2 regions of the Aurantimonas sp. C2-5-R2 genome follow, and region 1 is predicted to be linked to the other one. Evidence: predicted binding sites of a transcription regulator. Region 1 holds the regulator's gene; the other holds the start of a gene.

Region 1 (9,634 bases):
CTGGATGACCGCCGTTTCCCGAACATTGCAGAACAGGCTCATCTTGCGCCGTTCCTCGGCCGGGATCGGCCGGTCGGCGCGCACCAGCAAGATGTCCGGCTGAATGCCGATGGCGCGCAGCTCGCGCACCGAATGCTGGGTCGGTTTGGTCTTCAGTTCACCAGCCGTCGGGATGTACGGCATCAGCGTCAGGTGGACATAGACCGCGCCGCCGCGCGGCAGGTCGTTGCCGAGCTGCCGGATCGCCTCGAAGAACGGCAGCGCCTCGATATCGCCGACCGTGCCGCCGATCTCGCACAGCACGAAATCGAAGTCCTCGTTGCCGTCGAGAACGAATTCCTTGATGGCGTCGGTGACGTGGGGAATGACCTGGACCGTGGCGCCGAGATAGTCGCCGCGCCGTTCCTTGGCGATGATATCCTGGTAGATTCGGCCAGTGGTGATGTTGTCCATCCGGTTAGCCGATCGCCCGGTAAAACGCTCGTAATGGCCGAGATCGAGATCGGTCTCGGCGCCGTCGTCGGTTACGAACACCTCGCCGTGCTGGGTCGGGCTCATCGTGCCTGGATCGACATTCAGATAGGGATCGAGCTTGCGCAGCCGCACCCGGTAGCCGCGGGCCTGCAACAGCGCGCCGAGCGCCGCCGATGCAATTCCTTTACCGAGTGAGGAGACCACGCCGCCGGTGATGAAGATATATCGCGCCATGGGCTTTCCCGATATCTCGACCGGTCTGATTCTGCCAGTCACTTTTCGGCCATGCCGAAACTGGACGGGGCGCCCGAAGGCGCCCCGATGATGACGACCGCAAACGGTGCGTGAATGCTACTGGGCGGTTCCGGACGGCGACGTGCCGCTCTCGACCGGCCGTTCGACACCAGCCGGCGGTGCCTCCACCGGCGGAACCGTCGGGTCCTCGGCGGCATTCGGCGCAGTGGGAGCCGGATTGGCCGGAATCTGCGGCGCCGGGGTGGCAGCCGACGTGGACGCGTCTTCGGCCGGAGCCGATTGCGGTACGGCCGTTCCGGTGGCGTTCTCCGGCATGGATGGTGCGGCGCTCGGTGCGTTTGGATCCGATGGCGTCACGTCCGTTGCGGCGGCGTCCGCCTGCGGCGCCTGATCGGCGTTGCCGGACGCTCCCTCCTGCTCCGGCAGTGCGCCCAGCTGATCCAATAGGCTGCCGCCTTGATCCGAGCCACCCTGAGTGGTCGGCAAGCGATCGAGAATGTCGGTCGGCTGGCCGCCATAACGGGCGAGAATCCCGAGCGACAGCGAGGTGAGGAAAAAAGCCGCCGCCAGAATGCCGGTCGTGCGGGTCAGCGCATTGGCGGCGCCACGGGCCGACATCAAGCCGCCGCCACCGCCGCCGATACCCAAGGCCCCGCCCTCGGATCGTTGCAACAGCACTACGATGACGAGCGCGATGACGATCATCAAGTGGATGACGATAAGAATTGTTTCCATTGGACTTTCGCAGCGCGTCGATTTTAGGAATTGCGCGCCTTCTACAGAAGCGCGGCCGGCTTTCCAACCGGTTTCGGTGTTTCACCGCCATTTTGATCAGGAAACGACGACGGCCTCGCATATCGCGATGAAGTCGGACGCCTTCAAGCTCGCGCCGCCGACAAGCGCCCCATCGACATTGTCGACAGCCAGAAGCTCGGCCGCGTTCGCAGGTTTGACAGATCCACCGTAAAGGATTCGCACAGCCGAGGCGACAGCTTCGCCAAAGCGATCCGACAGGGTCTTGCGAATGAAATCGTGAACCTGTTTCACGTCGGCGACCGTCGGCGTGCGTCCGGTTCCGATCGCCCAGACAGGCTCGTAGGCGACGACCGCGGTCTCGCCGGTCAATCCGTCCGGTAGAGAGCCGGCCAGTTGCGCCCCGAGGACCTCCAGCGTCTGGTCGGCCTCGCGTTCCGCCTCGGTCTCGCCCACGCAGATCACCGCGACCAGCCCCGCCTTCATGGCCGCTTCCGCTTTTGCGCGAACCAGCGCGTCCGATTCGCCGTGATCGGCGCGGCGTTCCGAATGACCGACGATGACGTAACGCGCCCCGATATCCTTCAGCATCGCGGCGGAGATGTCGCCGGTGTGGGCACCGCTTTCCGCCGGATGGCAGTCCTGCCCTCCGACCGCGACATTCTCACCCAGGACCCCGCGACTGGCGGACAGGATCGTCGCCGGCGGACAGATCAGCAGGTCGCGGCGGTCGGCGAGCCCGTGGCCGGCAGCGTCCGCGATGCTCTTCAGTTCCGTCAATGCCGACAACTGCCCGTTCATCTTCCAGTTACCCGCGATCAGTGGCCGTGGCTTCATGTCGACATTTACTCCCTGGAGCGGTGCGCGGAGGGCGCGGACCTGATGGCGCATACCTATCATCGTCGGTCGGCAATATGCGAGGGAGCCGAGAAATCAATCGTCCAGCCTGCTTGCGCCCGCCCCGCGCTGTTTCCTATTAAGGCCTGAGAACGATGGATGCCCTGCTTCGCTTCGCCGCCGCGAAAGTCGAGCGGGCGAAGGGAGACGACGATGCTCAATACACTGCGAGGCAGCATTTCCGGGTGGACCGCGAAGATCCTCCTTGCCCTGCTCGTCGTCAGCTTCGCCGCCTGGGGTATTGGCGACGTATTTCGCGGCGATACGGCGACGACGGTGCTGACAGCTGGCAAGACCGAGGTTTCGCTGGAGGATTACGCTCTGGCCTACAACCGAGCCCAAGCCCGTCTGACCCAGCAGATCGGCCGCCGTCCGACCGCGGAAGAGTCCCAATTGTTCGGCATCGACCAAGGCGTCCTCAGCCAGCTCGTCGCCGGCGCCATGCTCGACGAACAGGGTCGTCGCATCGGCCTTGGCCTGTCGGAGGAGCGTCTGGCGCGTCTGATCGCGGACGACCCCTCGTTTCAGGACGCCTCGGGAAATTTCTCGCGCAATGCGTTTCAGGCGGTCCTTTCCAACGCCCGTATCCGGGAGCGCGACTATATCCGCAGCCAGGAAGACGCCGCCATTCGCAGCCAGATCGTCGAGGCGATTTCGCAGGGCGGCAATACGCCAGTAACGTTCGAAACGGCGCTGGGCCTCTACAATGGCGAGCGCCGGACGGTCGATTATATCAGCATGTCCCCCTCGACGGTGCCACCGGTCGCCGATGCGTCGGACGACGTGCTGACGGCCTATTTCGAGGAGAACAAGGCGAAATACGCCGCGCCCGAATATCGCTCCCTCGCGTACGCCACGCTGACGCCGGAAGTGCTGAGTGATCCGGCGACGATCACCGACGAGCAGGTGAAGGCGGACTACGAGCAGAGCAAGGAGCGCTATACCACACCGGAGCGGCGCCAGGTCCAGCAGATCGTCTTCGCCGACAAGGCTGCCGCCGACACAGCCAAGGCCAAGCTGGACGGCGGTGCCAGCTTCGAAGAGGTCGCCAAGCAGGCCGGACGGACCGTCGAAGACACCGACCTCGGCTTGGTATCCAAATCTGAAATTCCCGACGCGAAGATCTCCGACGCGGCGTTTTCCCTGGGCGAAGGGGCGATATCAGACGTTGTGGCCGGCGCCTTCGGCCCGGCGATCCTGCGCGTTTCAAAAATCCAGCCGGTGGGTGTGAGTCCGCTCGACGAGGTCTCGGACGAGATTCGCAAGGCTCTGGCGCTCGTCGCGGCGAACGACACCGCCGCAAGCGCCTACAATGCCTTCGAGGATACGCGCGCCGGTGGCGCCAGCTTCGCCGAGGCGGCCAAGGCCGCGGGCATTGCGGCCGAAACCGTTCCGGCGGTCGACAGCCAGGGCAACGGTCCCGACGGCGCGCCGGTAGCGGAGCTTCCGGCGGCGAAGGAGCTTCTGGCCGGCGCCTTCGAGACCGAGCCGGGATTCGACAATGTGCCGATCAACTTCGAATCGAACAGCTATGTCTTCTACGACGTCGTCAGTATCGACCCGGCGCGCGACCGCACATTCGACGAAGCACGCGACCGCGTGCTCGCCGACTGGAAAAACGATGAGACCCAGCGACTCTTGAGCGAAAAAGCCAATGCCTTGAAGGCCGAACTCGAGAGCGGCAAGAGCATGGACGACGTGGCGGCGGAAGCGGGCCTGCGCAAGCAGACGGCGGCGTCGATCACGCGTCAGTCCGGCGCGGCCGTTCTGGGTCAGGTCGGCGTCGCCGCGGCGTTCTCCGGTGGCGATGGAACGATCACCACGGCGCGCGGCCGCGAGTCGGGCTCACAGGTTGTCCTGAAGGTTACCGAAATCGCCCCTCCCGCCGATCCGGCCGCGAACGTCGCGGCGGAGGAGCGCCAGCAGTTGAAGGGTATCTTCGAAAACGATCTCCTGCAGAGCTACGTGACACTCCTGCAAAACGACACGCCGCTCAGCGTCAGTCCGGCCGCCATCGAAAACGCCAAGGCGATCGTCCGGTGAGCCAAAGTCTGAAACCTTTCATCGCCAAGGTCGCGGACGGTCAGTCCCTGACGCGATCCGAGGCGGAGGCCGCCTTCGCGGTGATGATGTCCGGCGAAGCGACGCCCTCGCAGATCGGCGGCTTCCTGATGGCGCTCCGCGTGCGCGGCGAGACCGTCGACGAGATGGCGGGTGCCGTCTCGGTCATGCGCGCCAACATGTCGCGGGTCGCGGCGCCGCCGGACGCCATCGACATCGTCGGCACTGGCGGCGATCACGCCGGCACGCTGAACGTTTCGACATGCTCGGCCCTCGTCCTCGCCGGGTGCGGTCTCGTCGTCGCCAAGCACGGCAACCGGGCCCTGTCCTCGAAATCAGGTGCGGCGGACGTGCTGGCCGCGCTCGGGGTCGACGTTGACCTGAAGCCGGATGCGATCTCGCGGGTGCTCGCCGATGCCGGCCTCTGCTTCATGTTCGCTCCGACGCATCACGCCGCGATGCGCTTCGTTGGTCCCAGCCGGGTCGAGCTCGGCACCCGGACGATCTTCAACCTGCTCGGACCGATGTCGAACCCGGCGGGCGTGAAGAAGCTGCTGGTTGGAGTGTTCTCGCCACAATGGCTGCTGCCGCTTGCGGAGACGCTGCGCGAATTGGGGACCGAATCCGCCTGGGTCGTGCATGGTGACGGGCTCGACGAAATGACCGTTTCGGGGACGACCGCGGTTGCTGCCCTCCATGACGGCGAGATCCGCACCTTCAGCGTCGAGCCGGAGGACGCCGGGTTGCGGCGTTTGCCCCTTGCCGAAATCAAGGGCGGGGACGCGGCGGCAAACGCCGCGGCGCTGACCGCAGTGCTCGGCGGCGCGAAAAACGCCTACCGCGACATCGTCTTGCTCAATAGTGCCGGCGCCCTGATGATGGCCGGCAAGGCTGAGGATATTCGCGGCGGCGTCGCAATGGCAGCCGATGCGATCGACAGCGGCCTGGCGCGTGCCGCCCTGGAGCGCCTGGCGGCAGCAACGCGCAAGTTCGGCGAGGCGTCCGCATGAGTGACATCCTTGAGCGAATCGAAGCCTACAAGCGCGACGAGATCGCCGCTGCCAAACAGCGCATGCCGCTCGCCGATCTCGAAGCCACGATCGATCCCTCGGATGCGCCGAGAGGATTTGCGGCGGCGATCCGGGCTCGGCACGCCGAGGGTCGGCTAGCACTCATCGCGGAAGTGAAGAAGGCCAGTCCCTCGAAGGGCGTGATCCGCGAGGATTTCGATCCGCCTGCTCTCGCTGCGGCGTATGAGCGCGGGGGCGCGACATGCCTCAGCGTCCTCACCGATACGCCCTCGTTTCAGGGTGCGCCCGCCTATCTGACGGCGGCTCGTGCGGCGACCGCGCTGCCGGCGCTGCGCAAGGATTTCCTGTTCGACACCTATCAGGTGGCCGAAGCGCGCGCCTGGGGCGCGGACGCGATTCTGATCATCATGGCCGCCGTCGACGATACGCTGGCGCGCGATCTGGAATCTGCCGCCGAGCACTACGGCCTCGACATCCTGGTCGAGATCCATGACGAAGCCGAAGCCGAGCGTGCGCTGAAGCTCCGCACGCCGCTGATCGGCATCAACAATCGCAATTTGCGGACCTTCGAGACCAGCCTGGCGACGGCCGAGAGACTGGCGGCGCTGGTGCCGGACGACCGGATTCTCGTCGGCGAAAGCGGCATCTTCACCCATGCCGACTGCCTGCGCCTCGCCGATCGGGGCATCCGCACCGTCCTCGTCGGAGAAAGCCTAATGCGCCAAGCCGATGTGGAGGCGGCGACGCGCGTGCTGCTCGGCGCGACCCGCCAATTGGGGGCCTTGTCATGACCGACACCAAGCAATCCGGGCTCACCCATCTCGACGCGGCTGGCGCTGCCTCGATGGTCGATGTCGGCGACAAGGCCGACAGCGTTCGGGTCGCAGAAGCCGAGGGTTTCGTCGCCATGCAGCCGGCGACGCTGGACCTGATTCTCGCCGGCGAGGCCAAGAAGGGCGACGTCATCGGCATTGCGCGGATCGCTGGAATCATGGCGGCCAAGCGGACGCACGAACTGATTCCGCTTTGCCATCCGCTGATGCTTGAGAAGATTGGCGTCGAGATAACGCCGGATGCGACCCTGCCCGGTCTGCGCGTCACGGCGTTGGCCAAGGTCAGCGGCAAGACCGGCGTCGAAATGGAGGCGCTCACGGCGGTCTCCGTCGCTTGTCTGACGATCTACGACATGGCCAAGGCGGTGGATCGCTCGATGCGGGTGTCCGGCATCCGGCTGCTGTCGAAGTCCGGCGGCCGTTCCGGCGACTTCACGGCGGCCGGGTCATGAGTCTGCTTCCCGTCGAGGAAGCCTATCGACGATTGGTGGGGAGTGCGGTGCCCCTCACCCGCACCGAGCAGTTGCCGTTACTGCAAGCGGCCGGACGCCTCCTGGCCGAGGACGTCCTGGCCCGCCGCACCCAGCCATCCTTCGATGCCTCGGCCATGGACGGCTACGCCGTCCGGGCTGAGGACGCGCAGTCGCCGTTCGAGGCCCTGCGGGTCGTCGGCGAATCCGCCGCCGGGCGCGCCTTCGACGGTAAGGTGGGAATCGGTGAAGCGGTGCGAATCTTCACCGGGGCACCAGTGCCGCATGGCGCGAATGCGATCCTGATCCAGGAAGACGCCCGCGTTGAGGTCGACGGCACCGTGCGGCCGACGGTTTCGCTTGAACCCGGCCAATTCATCCGGGCAGCCGGTATCGATTTCGCTGCGGGCGAGACGTTGTTGACCCGCGGCGCCCTGCTCACGCCCGGCGCCATCGCGCTTGCGGCAAGCTGCGGCTACCCCGCGCTGACGGTGCTGGCGCGGCCGAAGGTGGCCATCCTCGCAACCGGCGACGAACTCGTGCTGCCCGGCGAGCCGCTCGGTCCCTCGCAGTTGGTCGCCTCCAACCCGTTCGGCGTCGCGGCGATGGTGGTAGCGGCCGGCGGCGATGCGATCGACTGCGGGATCGCTGGCGACGACGTCGCCACGATCGACGCGCGCCTGAGCGATTCCATCCGGGACCGGGCGGATGTCTTCGTCACGATCGGCGGGGCGTCGGTTGGCGATCACGATCTGGTCGGCAAGGTGTTCGCCAACCGCGGCGTCGGACTCGACTTCTGGAAGGTCGCGATGCGCCCCGGCAAGCCATTGATGGCGGGGCGGCTCGGCGATCTGACGATCGTCGGACTGCCGGGCAATCCGGCCTCCTCCATGGTCGCGGCGAGGTTGTTCCTGGTTCCATTGGTGCGCCGGTTGGCAGGCCTTCCCGATCGCCAGCTCTACCGGCATGGGCTGCTCGGTGCGCCGATGCCTGAAAATGGCCTGCGGACCGACTTCGTCCGGTCGCGGCTGGAGGTTCGAGAAGACGGCGTCATCCGGGTCATTCCGCTGCCCCGCCAGGATTCCTCCCTCCTGTCCACCTACGCGCAGGCCGACGCGCTGCTCGTGCGGGCTCCTTCGGCGGCTCCGGCCAGTGCGGGCGAGGCTTGCCGCTACGTTGTGCTCGACGAATGGAAGGGTCTTGCGGAACACAACTAGAACAGATAGGTTTGTTCAGGTTTTGTTTTAGGGAGTCGCCTCGATGCTGACACGCAAGCAGCACGACCTTTTGTCGTTCATTCACGAACGGCTGAGGGATAGCGGGGTGCCTCCCTCCTTCGACGAGATGAAGGACGCGCTGGAGCTTCGCTCAAAATCCGGCATTCATCGCCTGATTACCGCGCTTGAGGAGCGGGGCTTCATTCGGCGCCTGCCCAATCGCGCGCGAGCGCTGGAGATCCTCAAGCTGCCCGAAGCGATGCAGAAGGACCGCCCTGCCCCCGTCGGCCACGCCGGGTTTACGCCGAGCGTGATCGAAGGAAGCCGCGACGCGGCACGCAAGACGTCTGAGCCGATTTCCCGACGCGCGACGACGAGACCGCCTGAACCGGCCACAGTCTCGATTCCGGTCATGGGCCGGATCGCGGCGGGCGTTCCCATTTCGGCGATCCAGCACACCACCCATTCCCTCGCCGTGCCGCCGGATATGCTTGGCGGCGGCGAGCATTATGCGCTGGAAGTCAAGGGCGATTCGATGATCGAAGCCGGAATCCTCGACGGCGACACGGTGGTGATTCGCCGCGCCGACACGGCGACGCCCGGGGAGATCGTTGTCGCGCTGGTCGACGAGGAGGAAGCGACGCTGAAGCGGTTTCGCCGGCGCGGCAATACGATTGCGCTGGAGGCTGCCAATCCGGCTTATGAAACGCGGATCTTCGGCTCCGAGCGGGTCAAGGTTCAGGGCCGGCTGGTCGGGCTCATCCGCAAATACTGAAGGCCGGACCGACAGTTGGCAACCGATCCCGCGGAGCCAACTTTTCGACCTGTGCCAGCTGCTGCTTGAGCCGCGAACCAGGCCGCGCCGCGCAGAGCCGTGACGGCGCCGCGAAGGAAGCGCGTGTGGATCGTTCCCGGGTCGGGGCGAGGTTTCGCGGTGTCCGGTTTGAATGGCCGCGGGGTGCCTTTCGATCATGTTCACCGGGTTTTCTTCTTGCCTCCCTTGCACCGGGCCCGTCGCGCAGGTATCTGCGTCCTCGGAGAGGTGGCCGAGTGGTCGAAGGCGCTCCCCTGCTAAGGGAGTATACGGGAGACCGTATCGAGGGTTCGAATCCCTTCCTCTCCGCCACTTCAGAACAGAACCGGGCACGCCGTGCGTGGCCGATTTTACGCCGGATGCGGCGGCGAGCGTTCTGAGCAAATCTCCCTTCGATCCCATGATGCGCACTTCGCCTTCAGCGACCTCGACCCTTTGGGCCAGCGCCCGCAGGTGATCGCGGCGATAGCCGCCTCCGTCGAGGCGCATCCGCTCCCTGGCCGTTTGGGCGAACTTGCGGACCATCTGCGGCGTAATCGCCTTCTGGCCTGAGCTTTCCAACAGGGCCTGCGCGCGGTCGGCATCGGCTCTCGCCTGATCGCGAATCGCCTTGAGGCCGGTGATGCGGTCCTTCAGCGCCGGATCGTCCAGATCAGCCACGCCCGATTCGATGGCGTCATACAGCCGCTTCAGCCGCAGATCGGTTTCAGCGGCGCGTTTGTTCAGTTCAGCGATATGTTCGCGGCGGCGGTCAGAACGGTCCTGACGGCGGTCGAGGACGGTGGCGAGGACCTGTTCCAGCCGCTCGGGTTGAAGCAGGCGCTTCTCC
Region 2 (9,634 bases), on a different contig from region 1:
CGGCACGCTCGCCGATCTCGGCGCGATCGTCGCTCAGATCGGCGTCGACCGGCCGATCCTCATCGGCGTCGGCCGGGTGTTCGCCGATCATGCGCGCGCCGCCGCGACAGACCAGGACGAGGACACGGCCGAAGCAGTTACCGGCTGACCTGTCTCGTCATTCCCGGCTCACACCCCCGGATCGATCTGCACCGTCGAGCGATCGAGGACTTCGCGCAACGCGAAGGACGAGTTGATCCGCACGACATGCGGAAACGCCGACAGATGGGTCTTGTGGATGCGCTCGTAGTCCTCCAGATCGCGGGCCGCGATCCGCAGGAGATAGTCGTATTCGCCCGACATCAGGAAGCAGACGATCACGTTCGGACAGCGCTTCGCCGCCGCCTCGAACTCGGTCAATTGGCGCTCGCTCTGGCCGGACAGCCCGATATGCACGAGGACGGTGATCGGATGGCCGAGCGCGCGATTGGACAGCCGGGCATGATAGCTAAGAATCGCGCCGGTCGCCTCCAGCCGGTCGAGCCGGCGGGAACAGGCCGAGGGCGACAGGCCGACCCGTTCGGCAAGAGTGTTGTTGGCCAGTCGCCCTTCGCGCTCCAAAGCGCGCATAATGGCAAGGTCGAATCGGTCCAAGGCGTCCATGCACCGGATTTTTGCGCCTAACACCAATGTGACGCAAGTTCGTTGTGCAACCTCCCGTCAAACGCCTCAATTTCGAAAGGACATTGCGGCGGCTTCCCGGCGAAATCTGCGAGATCGCCCAGAGGAGGACCATCATGCGCGTCGGCTGCCCGAAAGAGATCAAGAACCACGAATACCGAGTCGGCCTGACGCCGTCGGCGGCCCGCGAATACGTCGCCCAGGGCCATGAGGTGCTCATCGAGACCGGCGCCGGAGCGGGCATCGACGCCAGCGATGCCGATTACCAGGCTGCGGGCGCGACGATCGCCGCCGATGCCGCCGAAGTCTTCAAGGCCGCCGACATGGTGGTGAAGGTCAAGGAGCCGCAGCCGAACGAGTGGGCGCAGCTGCGCGAGGGCCAGATCCTCTACACCTATCTCCACCTCGCGCCAGACCCGAAACAGACCGAGGGATTGCTCGCTTCGGGCGTGACCGCGATCGCCTACGAGACCGTCACCGACGGGCGCGGCGGCTTGCCGCTGCTGGCGCCGATGTCGGAGGTCGCGGGCCGACTGTCGATCCAGGCCGCGGCCCGGGCTCTCGAAAAGGCCCATGGCGGGCGCGGCGTGTTGCTCGGCGGCGTTCCCGGCGTCGCCCCCGGCAAGATCGTCATCATCGGCGGCGGCGTCGTTGGCAAGGAAGCGGCCAAGATGGCGATCGGCCTCGGCGCCGACGTCACCATCCTCGACCGTTCGATCCAGCGTCTGCGCGACCTCGACGACCTCTTCGCCGGCCGCGTCCATACGCGCTATTCGACCAAGACGGCGATCGAGGAAGAAGTGTTCGCCGCCGACGCCGTGATCGGCGCGGTGCTCATCCCCGGAGCCTCGGCGCCAAAGCTCGTCACCCGCGAGATGCTCTCCGGTATGAAAAAGGGCGCGGTGCTGGTCGATGTCGCCATCGACCAGGGCGGCTGCTTCGAGACCTCGCATGCGACGACTCACGCCGAACCGACCTTCGAGATCGACGGCGTCGTGCATTACTGCGTCGCCAACATGCCGGGCGCCGTGCCGATCACCTCGGCGCACGCGCTCAACAACGCGACGCTACCCTTCGGCCTGGCGCTGGCCAACCGCGGGCTCGAAGCGTTGTCGGCCGACCCACACCTGATGCACGGGCTCAACGTTCATCGTGGTCAGATCACCAACCGGGCGGTCGCCGAATCGCTCGGCCGGGCGATGATCGACGCCAACCAGGCGCTGGCCGCCTGAGGCAGCGCTGAGCGGTCAGTCGGCGGTTTCGCTCGCCGTCATCTGCCGCTGGCGCTCGCGCAGCGCCGCGGCTTTCTCCCCGGTGAGCCGGTCGATGCAATGCGGGCAGGAGACGCCGTCCTCGTAGGCCGACGATGCCTGATCATCGGGCGAGAGCGGCGCCCCGCAGCCGAAACACGCGGCCCAGTCGGTCGCCTCCAGCCCGTGGCCGACGGCGACCCGCCCGTCGAAGACGTAGCAGTCGCCCCGCCAGCGGCTGTCGTCTTTCGGCACCTCCTCGAGATATTTCAAAATGCCGCCCTTGAGGTGGAAAACGCTCTCGAACCCCTTTGACAGCATGTAGGCCGACGCCTTTTCGCAGCGAATGCCGCCCGTGCAGAACATCGCAACCTTGCGATGGGCCTTCGGGTCGAGGCTGGCCGCGACGAAATCCTTGAAGTCGGTGAAATTGTCGATGCCGGGATCGATCGCCCCCTCGAAGCCGCCGACCCTGGTCTCGTACCGGTTGCGCGTGTCGACGACGACCACCTCCGGATCGGCAATCAGCGCGTTCCAGTCCAACGCCTCGACATAGGTGCCGACTTGCGTCGACGGATCGGCCTCGGGCGCGCGCATGGTGATGATCTCGGGCCGGATACGGATCTTCAGCCGCGCGAAGGGCCAGGCATCGGCTTCGGAGAATTTGACCTCGCCGCGCCGGATGCCGCAGCGGCGGTCGAGTTCGTCGATGATCGCGGCGATCGCCGGCTTCGTTCCGGCGATGGTGCCGTTGACACCCTCGGGCGCGATCAGGATCGTACCGCGTGCCTCGCGCTCGGCGCAGAAGGCGGCGAGCGCCGCCTTGAACGACGGCAGATCATCGAGCGGGACGAACCGGTAGAAGGCAGCGACGGTGAACGGCATGCCGCCTCATAGCGCCACGAGTCGCGCCTGACAAATGCGCGGGCGCGCCAGCGTTCCTCCAGCGGTGTCGGCCTGTGTCCGGGCGATCGGCGAATTTTCTCCCGCGTTGCGGTGACGGCCGACCGGAAGATGATAAGAGAGGGAAACGAATCCCGCCACCTGCTCGCAACCCTTCGGAGTTCCATCGCCCGTGCTCGACCGTGTCATCGGCGTCGTGCTGATCGTCACCGCCTTTGCCGTCCTCCTGCGCGAATGGACCGGCGACGCGACGGCGTCGATGGTCGGCTCGGCAGGGATCGTGGCATTTCTCGCGCTTGCCGCGCCCCGCGCGCGTCCGTCGCGGCAGGCTTTCGTCGCGGCCGGCCTCGGCCTTGTCGCGGCCGCCGTCATTTTCCGACCCGACTGGCAAGACATCGCGCTTCGCGGACTCGCCCAGGGATCGTTCATCGCGGCATTCTTCATCGCCCTCGCCTCGCTGCGCAATCCTGCCTCGACCTCGCCGGCGATCGCGCGCTGCGGGCAGTATCTGGCGACGCAGCCGCCGGGCAAGCGCTATCTGGCCCTGACGATCGGCGGCCACCTGTTCGCGCTCATCCTCAATTACGGCGCGATCTCGCTGCTCGGCGGCCTGACGGAAAGCATCGCGAATCGGGAGACCAACGCGCAGATTCGCGAGATCCGCAACCGACGCATGCTTTTGGCCATCCAGCGCGGCTTCGTCGCCACCCTGGCGTGGTCGCCGCTCGCCTTTGCCATGGCGATCACCACCTCGATCATCCCGGGCTCCTCTTGGAGCGGCGCGGCGGGCTTCGCCATTCTCAACGCCGTCCTGGTGACCTTCGTCGGCTGGGCGCTGGATTCGCTCTACAAGCCAAAGCTCTCGCAGCCGCGCCCGGCACGCGCGAAGCCGATCGGCAGCTGGCGCGACCTGAAGCCGCTGCTGGCGCTGTTGCTGCTGCTGTTTTCGGGCGTCGCGGCGCTCGAGCTTTTGACCGGCCTGCGGATGATCGCGGTGGTCATGCTGCTGGTGCCGACGCTGGCCGTCGGCTGGCTGCTCGTCCAGACGCGGGGGCCGGAGGGTACCGCGCGGCGCTGGCTCACCCATCTGCGGAACTTTACGATCGCTGAGGTGCCATCCTACCATTCGGAGCTCGTCCTCCTGGTCATGGCCGGGTTCATCGGTACGGTCGGCAGCGCGCTCCTGCAGCCATTGATGGAAAGCCAACCGGCCGACCTTGCCGCGCTTCCCGGCCCGCTCGTCCTGGTCGCATTGGTCTGGATCATCCCGCTGCTCGGCCAGATCGGCATGAACCCTCTGCTGTCGGTTTCGCTGCTCGCCCCGCTGCTTCCGTCCGCCGAAACCCTGGGGGTCTCGCCGAACGCCATCATCGTTGCGCTGACCGCCGGCTGGGCGTTGACCGGCGCGTCGTCGCCCTTCACGGCGACGACCATGCTGGTCGGCCGGCTTGGCCATGCCAGCGCGCTCCATGTGGGCCTGGTGTGGAACCGCGGCTTCAACCTCGTCGCCGGACTGGCGCTTTCGCTGTCGGTGCTCGTTGCGGCGATGCTGTGACCATTCCACTTTGGCCCGGATAGACGGCAAGCGCTTTCCCGCACGCGGCGATTGCACTACTTCAAGCGGCGTCCTGCACGCCGACGCCCAACCCCTCCGGTCGAGACGAACGGCTCCATATTTTCCCGAAAGCTTTCTTGGCGATGGAATTTCTGACGGCAGAATCCCTGACGGCGCTGGCGCAGGTCATCATGATCGATCTGGTGCTCGCCGGAGACAATGCCGTCGTGATCGGTCTCGCCGCGGCCGGGCTGCCGGCCGCGCAACGCGGCAAGGCGATCCTCGTCGGCATCATCGCCGCCACGGTGCTGCGCATCGACTTCGCCACGGTCACGACGCAGCTGCTCAAAATCGTCGGCCTGCTTTTGGCCGGCGGGCTGCTGCTGCTCTGGGTGAGTTGGAAGATGTGGCAGGAGCTGCAGGTGCCGGACCCCGCCCCCGAAGCCGCGCTCTATGGCGACAGCGCAAGCCTGGCACCGCGCAAGTCGCTCAGCCAAGCGATCTGGCAGATCGTTCTCGCCGATGTCTCGATGTCGCTCGACAACGTGCTCGCCATCGCCGGCGCGGCCCGCGAGCACCTCTGGGTGCTGGTGCTCGGCCTGATCCTGTCGATCGCGCTGATGGGCCTCGCCGCGACGCTGATCGCGCGGCTGCTCGGCCGCTATCGCTGGATAGGCTATATCGGCTTGGTGATCATCCTCTATGTCGCGCTGAAGATGATCTACGAAGGCTGGCAGGAGACCGCGCCGTACCTGCTGGGCTGAAGCCGGCGACAGGCAAAAGCGAGGCGATGGTCGGTCGCCCGTGGTGTCGTCAGCGGGCCCTGCGAGGTGAGCCGCCGAGGCCGGAAAACATGGCTAATCCTGAATTTATTTGCCTTTAAGGAATCATCCGCTTGAACGACGCGACTCGATTCGGCGCGGCTTTGTTCGAATGATGTTCTTGTTTCATTCCCAAAATCATGCTTACCTTGAGGCATTCTTGGTCAAGGCGGCCGCACTCCCCGTGGCGGGGAACAGGCCGCCGGTTCGAGGGGGTGACGCCATGGTGTCGCGCGTCAAGACCGTCGCGTTTCAGGGAATCGAGGCCGTCCCGGTCGACGTCCAGGTCATGGTCGCCCCCGGCAAGGTCGGCATCCAGATCGTCGGCCTGCCCGACAAGGCGGTCGCCGAAAGCCGGGAACGCGTCCAGGCGGCGCTGCACGCCTCGGGCCTGTCGATGCCGCCCAAAAAGGTCACCGTCAACCTCGCCCCGGCCGACCTGCCCAAGGAGGGCAGCCACTACGACCTGCCGATCGCGCTCGGACTGATGGCGGCGCTCGGCGCGATCCCCTCCGACATGCTCGCGGGCTACGTTGTCCTGGGAGAACTCTCGCTCGATGGCATGCTGACTGCGGTGGCCGGGACGCTCCCCGCCGCGATCGGCGCCAACGCCATCGGTCTCGGGCTGATCTGCCCGGCCGATTGTGGCGCGGAAGCGGCCTGGGCAAGCGGCGACATGGACATCATTGCCGCCCGCAGCCTGATCCAGATCGCCAATCATTTTCGCGGCACCCAGATCGTCGCGCGGCCGGAACCGGCGGTCAGGGCCGCGCCCGCCAACCTGCCGGACCTCTCCGAGATCAAGGGGCAGACGGTCGCCAAGCGGGCGCTCGAAATCGCCGCCGCGGGCGGCCACAATCTCCTGATGGTCGGACCGCCCGGCTCCGGCAAGTCGATGCTCGCCCAGCGGCTGCCCTCGATCCTGCCGGCGCTGACCCCCAAGGAACTCCTCGAAGTCTCGATGATCGCCTCGATCGCCGGAGAACTCTCCGGGGGAAAGCTCTCCGACCGGCGCCCGTTCCGCGCGCCGCATCATTCCGCCTCCATGGCGGCGATGGTCGGCGGCGGCTTGCGCGCCCGGCCCGGCGAGGTGTCGCTCGCCCATCGCGGCGTCCTCTTCCTCGACGAGTTTCCCGAATTCTCGCCGGTGGTGCTCGACTCGCTGCGGCAGCCGCTCGAGGCGGGCGAGAGCGTCATCGCGCGGGCCAATCACCGCGTCACCTATCCAGCCAAGATGCAGCTGGTCGCGGCGATGAATCCCTGTCGCTGCGGCATGGCCGGCGAGCCCGGCCGCTCCTGCGCGCGCGGGGCCCGCTGCGCGGCCGATTATCAGGCGCGGATCTCGGGCCCACTGATGGACCGGATCGATCTGCGCGTCGACGTGCCGGCGGTCACCGCCGCCGACATGATCCGGCCGCAGCCGTCCGAGACGTCACTGGCGGTCAAGGCACGGGTGGCGGCGGCCCGCGCGCTCCAGATCGAGCGTTACGAGGCCGAAGGCCTGTCCGGGGCGACGGTCAACGCCCATTGCTCGGCCGCCCTCATCGAGACGATCGCCGCGCCCGACGCCGAGGGCCTGAAGCTCCTACGGGATGCCGCCGAGCAGATGAGGTTCTCGGCCCGCGCCTATCACCGCATCCTGAAGGTCGCGCGCACCCTGGCCGATCTCGACCAGGACGAAACCGTCAGGCGTATTCATCTCGCCGAGGCGATCTCCTACCGCGTCGCCGGCGAGCGGCTGGCGGCCGCGGCGTGAGCGCGCAGCGCGATCGCCGGCAGCCGCCGAGGCCGTTGCCCCATTCGCAGTGGAGCGTCAGCCGCGCAGCGTGCCGCCAGTGGCCTTTTCGACCTGGGCGACGATCTTGGCCGAAACCGCTTCCAAATCTTCGTCGGTCAGCGTCCGGTCGGCCGGATTGAGGGTCACCTCGATGGCGACGGACTTCTTGCCTTCGCCGAGCGCTGCGCCGGAAAAGACGTCGAAGACGCGTACCTCGCCGACCAGCTTCCTGTCCGCACCCTCGGCGGCGCGCACGAGCTTCAGCGCCTCCACGCCGGCATCGACGACGAAGGCGAAGTCGCGGCGCACCGGCTGGAACGGCGACAGGGTCAGCACCGGCTTGGTGCGGGTGGCCTTGCGCTTGGGCTCGGGGATCGCGTCGAGGAACACCTCGAAGCCGCAGAACGCGCCGGCAGCGTCGATCTGCTTCAAGGTTTTGGGATGAAACTCGCCGAACTCGGCGAGGATCACCTTCGGGCCGAGCTTGATACGGCCGGAGCGGCCGGGATGATACCAATCGCTCGCAGGTGCTTCGATCATCAGCCGGTCGACGGGCGCACCGGCCGCTTCCAGCGCGGCGATGGCGTCGGCCTTGGCCTCAAAGACGGAGACGGCGGGGGCGTTGCAGTCCCAGGACCGGCCCGCGCCGCTATGCACGGCCGTCCCGCGCCGCACGCCGCCGGCGACGCGCATCTGGCCGTCCGGCTCGTCGGAGGCGTAGACCGCCGCCACCTCGAACAGGGCGGTGTCGCCATAGCCCCGGGCAGCGTTGCGGCTTGCGGCCGCGATCAGGCCCGGCAGCAGCGAAGGCCGCATGTCGGACATGTCCGCCGAGATCGGATTTTCCAGCTTCAGCGCCTCAGTGCCGCCGCCGAAAGCCATGGCGTGGTTCTCGGGAATGAAGCTGTAGTTCACGGTCTCGACCATGCCGCGCGCGGCCAGCGCCCGGCGGGCGGCACGGTCGCGGATCTGCGGAACGGTGAGGATGCGGGTGTTGACGGAAGCCGCGGCCGCCAGCGGCTGGGGTTCGATCGTCTCGACGCCGGTGAGGCGCATGATCTCCTCGACGAGATCGGCCTTGCCGTCCACGTCGGGGCGCCAGCTCGGAACCGTCACGCTTGCCGCCGCGCCGTCGCTCGACACACCGAAGCCGAGCCGCTTCAAGATGGCCACCTGCTCGTCCGGCGTGACGGTCAGCCCGGTCAACCGCTCGACTTCGCCGAAGGGCAACGGGATCGACCGCGTCTCACGCGTCGCTTCCGCGACGACGGTGCGCCGCGACGGCGTGCCGCCGCAAATATCGAGGACCAGACGCGTCGCGAGGTCCAGCCCCGGCTCCATGAAGGCCGGGTCGACGCCGCGCTCGAAGCGGTAGCGGGCGTCGGTAATGATGCCGAGCGTCCGGCCGGTGCGGGCGATGTCGACCGGCTCCCAAAGCGCCGACTCGATGAGGACGTCGGTGGTCGCCGCGTCGCAGCCGGACTGTTCGCCGCCCATGATCCCGGCGATCGATTCCACTCCTTTGTCGTCGGCGATGACGCACATGCCGTCGGCGAGCGTGTAGGTGCGGCCATCGAGCGCCAGCACCGCCTCGCCGGCCTTGGCGTCGCGCACGACGAGATCGCCCGCCACCTTGGCGGCGTCGAAGACGTGCAGGGGCCGGCCGCGGTCGAAGGTGACGTAGTTGGTGATGTCGACGAGGGCGTTGATCGGGCGAAGTCCGATCGCCCGCAGACGCTTCTGCATCCACTGCGGCGAGGCGCCGTTGGCGACTCCCGCCACCTGGCGGAGCGCGAAGCCGGTGCAGGTGGCGCTCTCGACACGAACGGCGACCGGGCAGTCGCCTTCCCCTTCGATCCGCTCCGACGCCTTCGTCTTCAACGTTCCGAGGCCGGAGGCGGCGAGATCGCGCGCGATGCCGGCAACGCCGGTCGCGTCGGGGCGGTTCGGCGTCAAATTGATCTCGATGACCGGGTCGGCGAGATCGGCATAGTCGGCGAATTTGGCGCCGACCGGTGCGTCTTCCGCCAGATCGATGATCCCGTCATGGCTGTCGGAGAGTTCCAGTTCGCGCTCGGAACACATCATGCCGTGGGATTCGACGCCGCGAATCCGCCCGATCGACAGGGTCGTGTCGATGCCTGGCACATAGGTGCCGGGGATCGCGAGGACGCCGACCAGCCCGGCGCGGGCGTTCGGCGCGCCGCAGACGATCCGCAGCGGCTTGCCGTCGTTAATCTCCGGCCCGGCCTCGACGGTCAACACCTTCAGCTTGTCGGCGTCAGGGTGCTTTTCGGCGGAGAGCACCCGCGCGATCCGGAACGGCGCGAACACGGCGCGGTCGTCGACGGCTTCGACCTCCAACCCGATCATCGTCAGGCGTTCGCAGATAGCGGCAAGGGATGCGTCGGTGTCGAGATGATCCTTGAGCCAGGAGAGGGTGAATTTCATGGGAAGCGATCGTCGGTTGGGTTGCGAGCGGGCCTTGCGGCGCGAAGGATGGATGTCTCGAAGAACGGAGCCGGCGCTCGGCGCAAGACACGCGCCGGGCGCGGCCCTGCTGCGTAGGACGCGAAGGTTGTCCGCGTCAACGGAAAGGTCGCCGGCGGAAGACTACCGGAAATGCCCGCTCTACGGATTCGGGCCGTCGGAGGAGGTGATTTCGCCG

What was found. The regulator LexA, encoded in region 1, represses DNA repair genes until DNA is damaged. The targets are predictions, from matches to a motif close to TGTTCNNNNTGTGTTCNG.
Region 2: the regulator LexA is predicted to act here: its motif matches at 5,295-5,312, upstream of VQ044_RS03525 (YifB family Mg chelatase-like AAA ATPase).

The regions. Positions count from the first base shown of each region.
Region 1 covers NZ_JAZHLJ010000055.1:12,260-21,893, reverse strand. Annotated here, with positions in the region: gene VQ044_RS18420 (CTP synthase) at 1-708, opposite strand, end outside; gene secG (preprotein translocase subunit SecG) at 826-1,464, opposite strand; gene tpiA (triose-phosphate isomerase) at 1,561-2,319, opposite strand; gene VQ044_RS18405 (peptidyl-prolyl cis-trans isomerase) at 2,533-4,422, shown strand; gene trpD (anthranilate phosphoribosyltransferase) at 4,419-5,450, shown strand; gene trpC (indole-3-glycerol phosphate synthase TrpC) at 5,447-6,262, shown strand; gene moaC (cyclic pyranopterin monophosphate synthase MoaC) at 6,259-6,756, shown strand; gene VQ044_RS18385 (molybdopterin molybdotransferase MoeA) at 6,753-7,991, shown strand; gene lexA (transcriptional repressor LexA) at 8,035-8,766, shown strand; tRNA gene VQ044_RS18375 (tRNA-Ser) at 9,028-9,117, shown strand.
Region 2 covers NZ_JAZHLJ010000004.1:137,358-146,991, reverse strand. Annotated here, with positions in the region: gene cysG (siroheme synthase CysG) at 1-148, shown strand, start outside; gene VQ044_RS03550 (Lrp/AsnC family transcriptional regulator) at 169-642, opposite strand; gene ald (alanine dehydrogenase) at 777-1,892, shown strand; gene trhO (oxygen-dependent tRNA uridine(34) hydroxylase TrhO) at 1,908-2,795, opposite strand; gene VQ044_RS03535 (hypothetical protein) at 2,986-4,368, shown strand; gene VQ044_RS03530 (YjbE family putative metal transport protein) at 4,512-5,132, shown strand; gene VQ044_RS03525 (YifB family Mg chelatase-like AAA ATPase) at 5,413-6,945, shown strand; gene pheT (phenylalanine--tRNA ligase subunit beta) at 7,003-9,417, opposite strand; gene VQ044_RS03515 (hypothetical protein) at 9,598-9,634, opposite strand, start outside.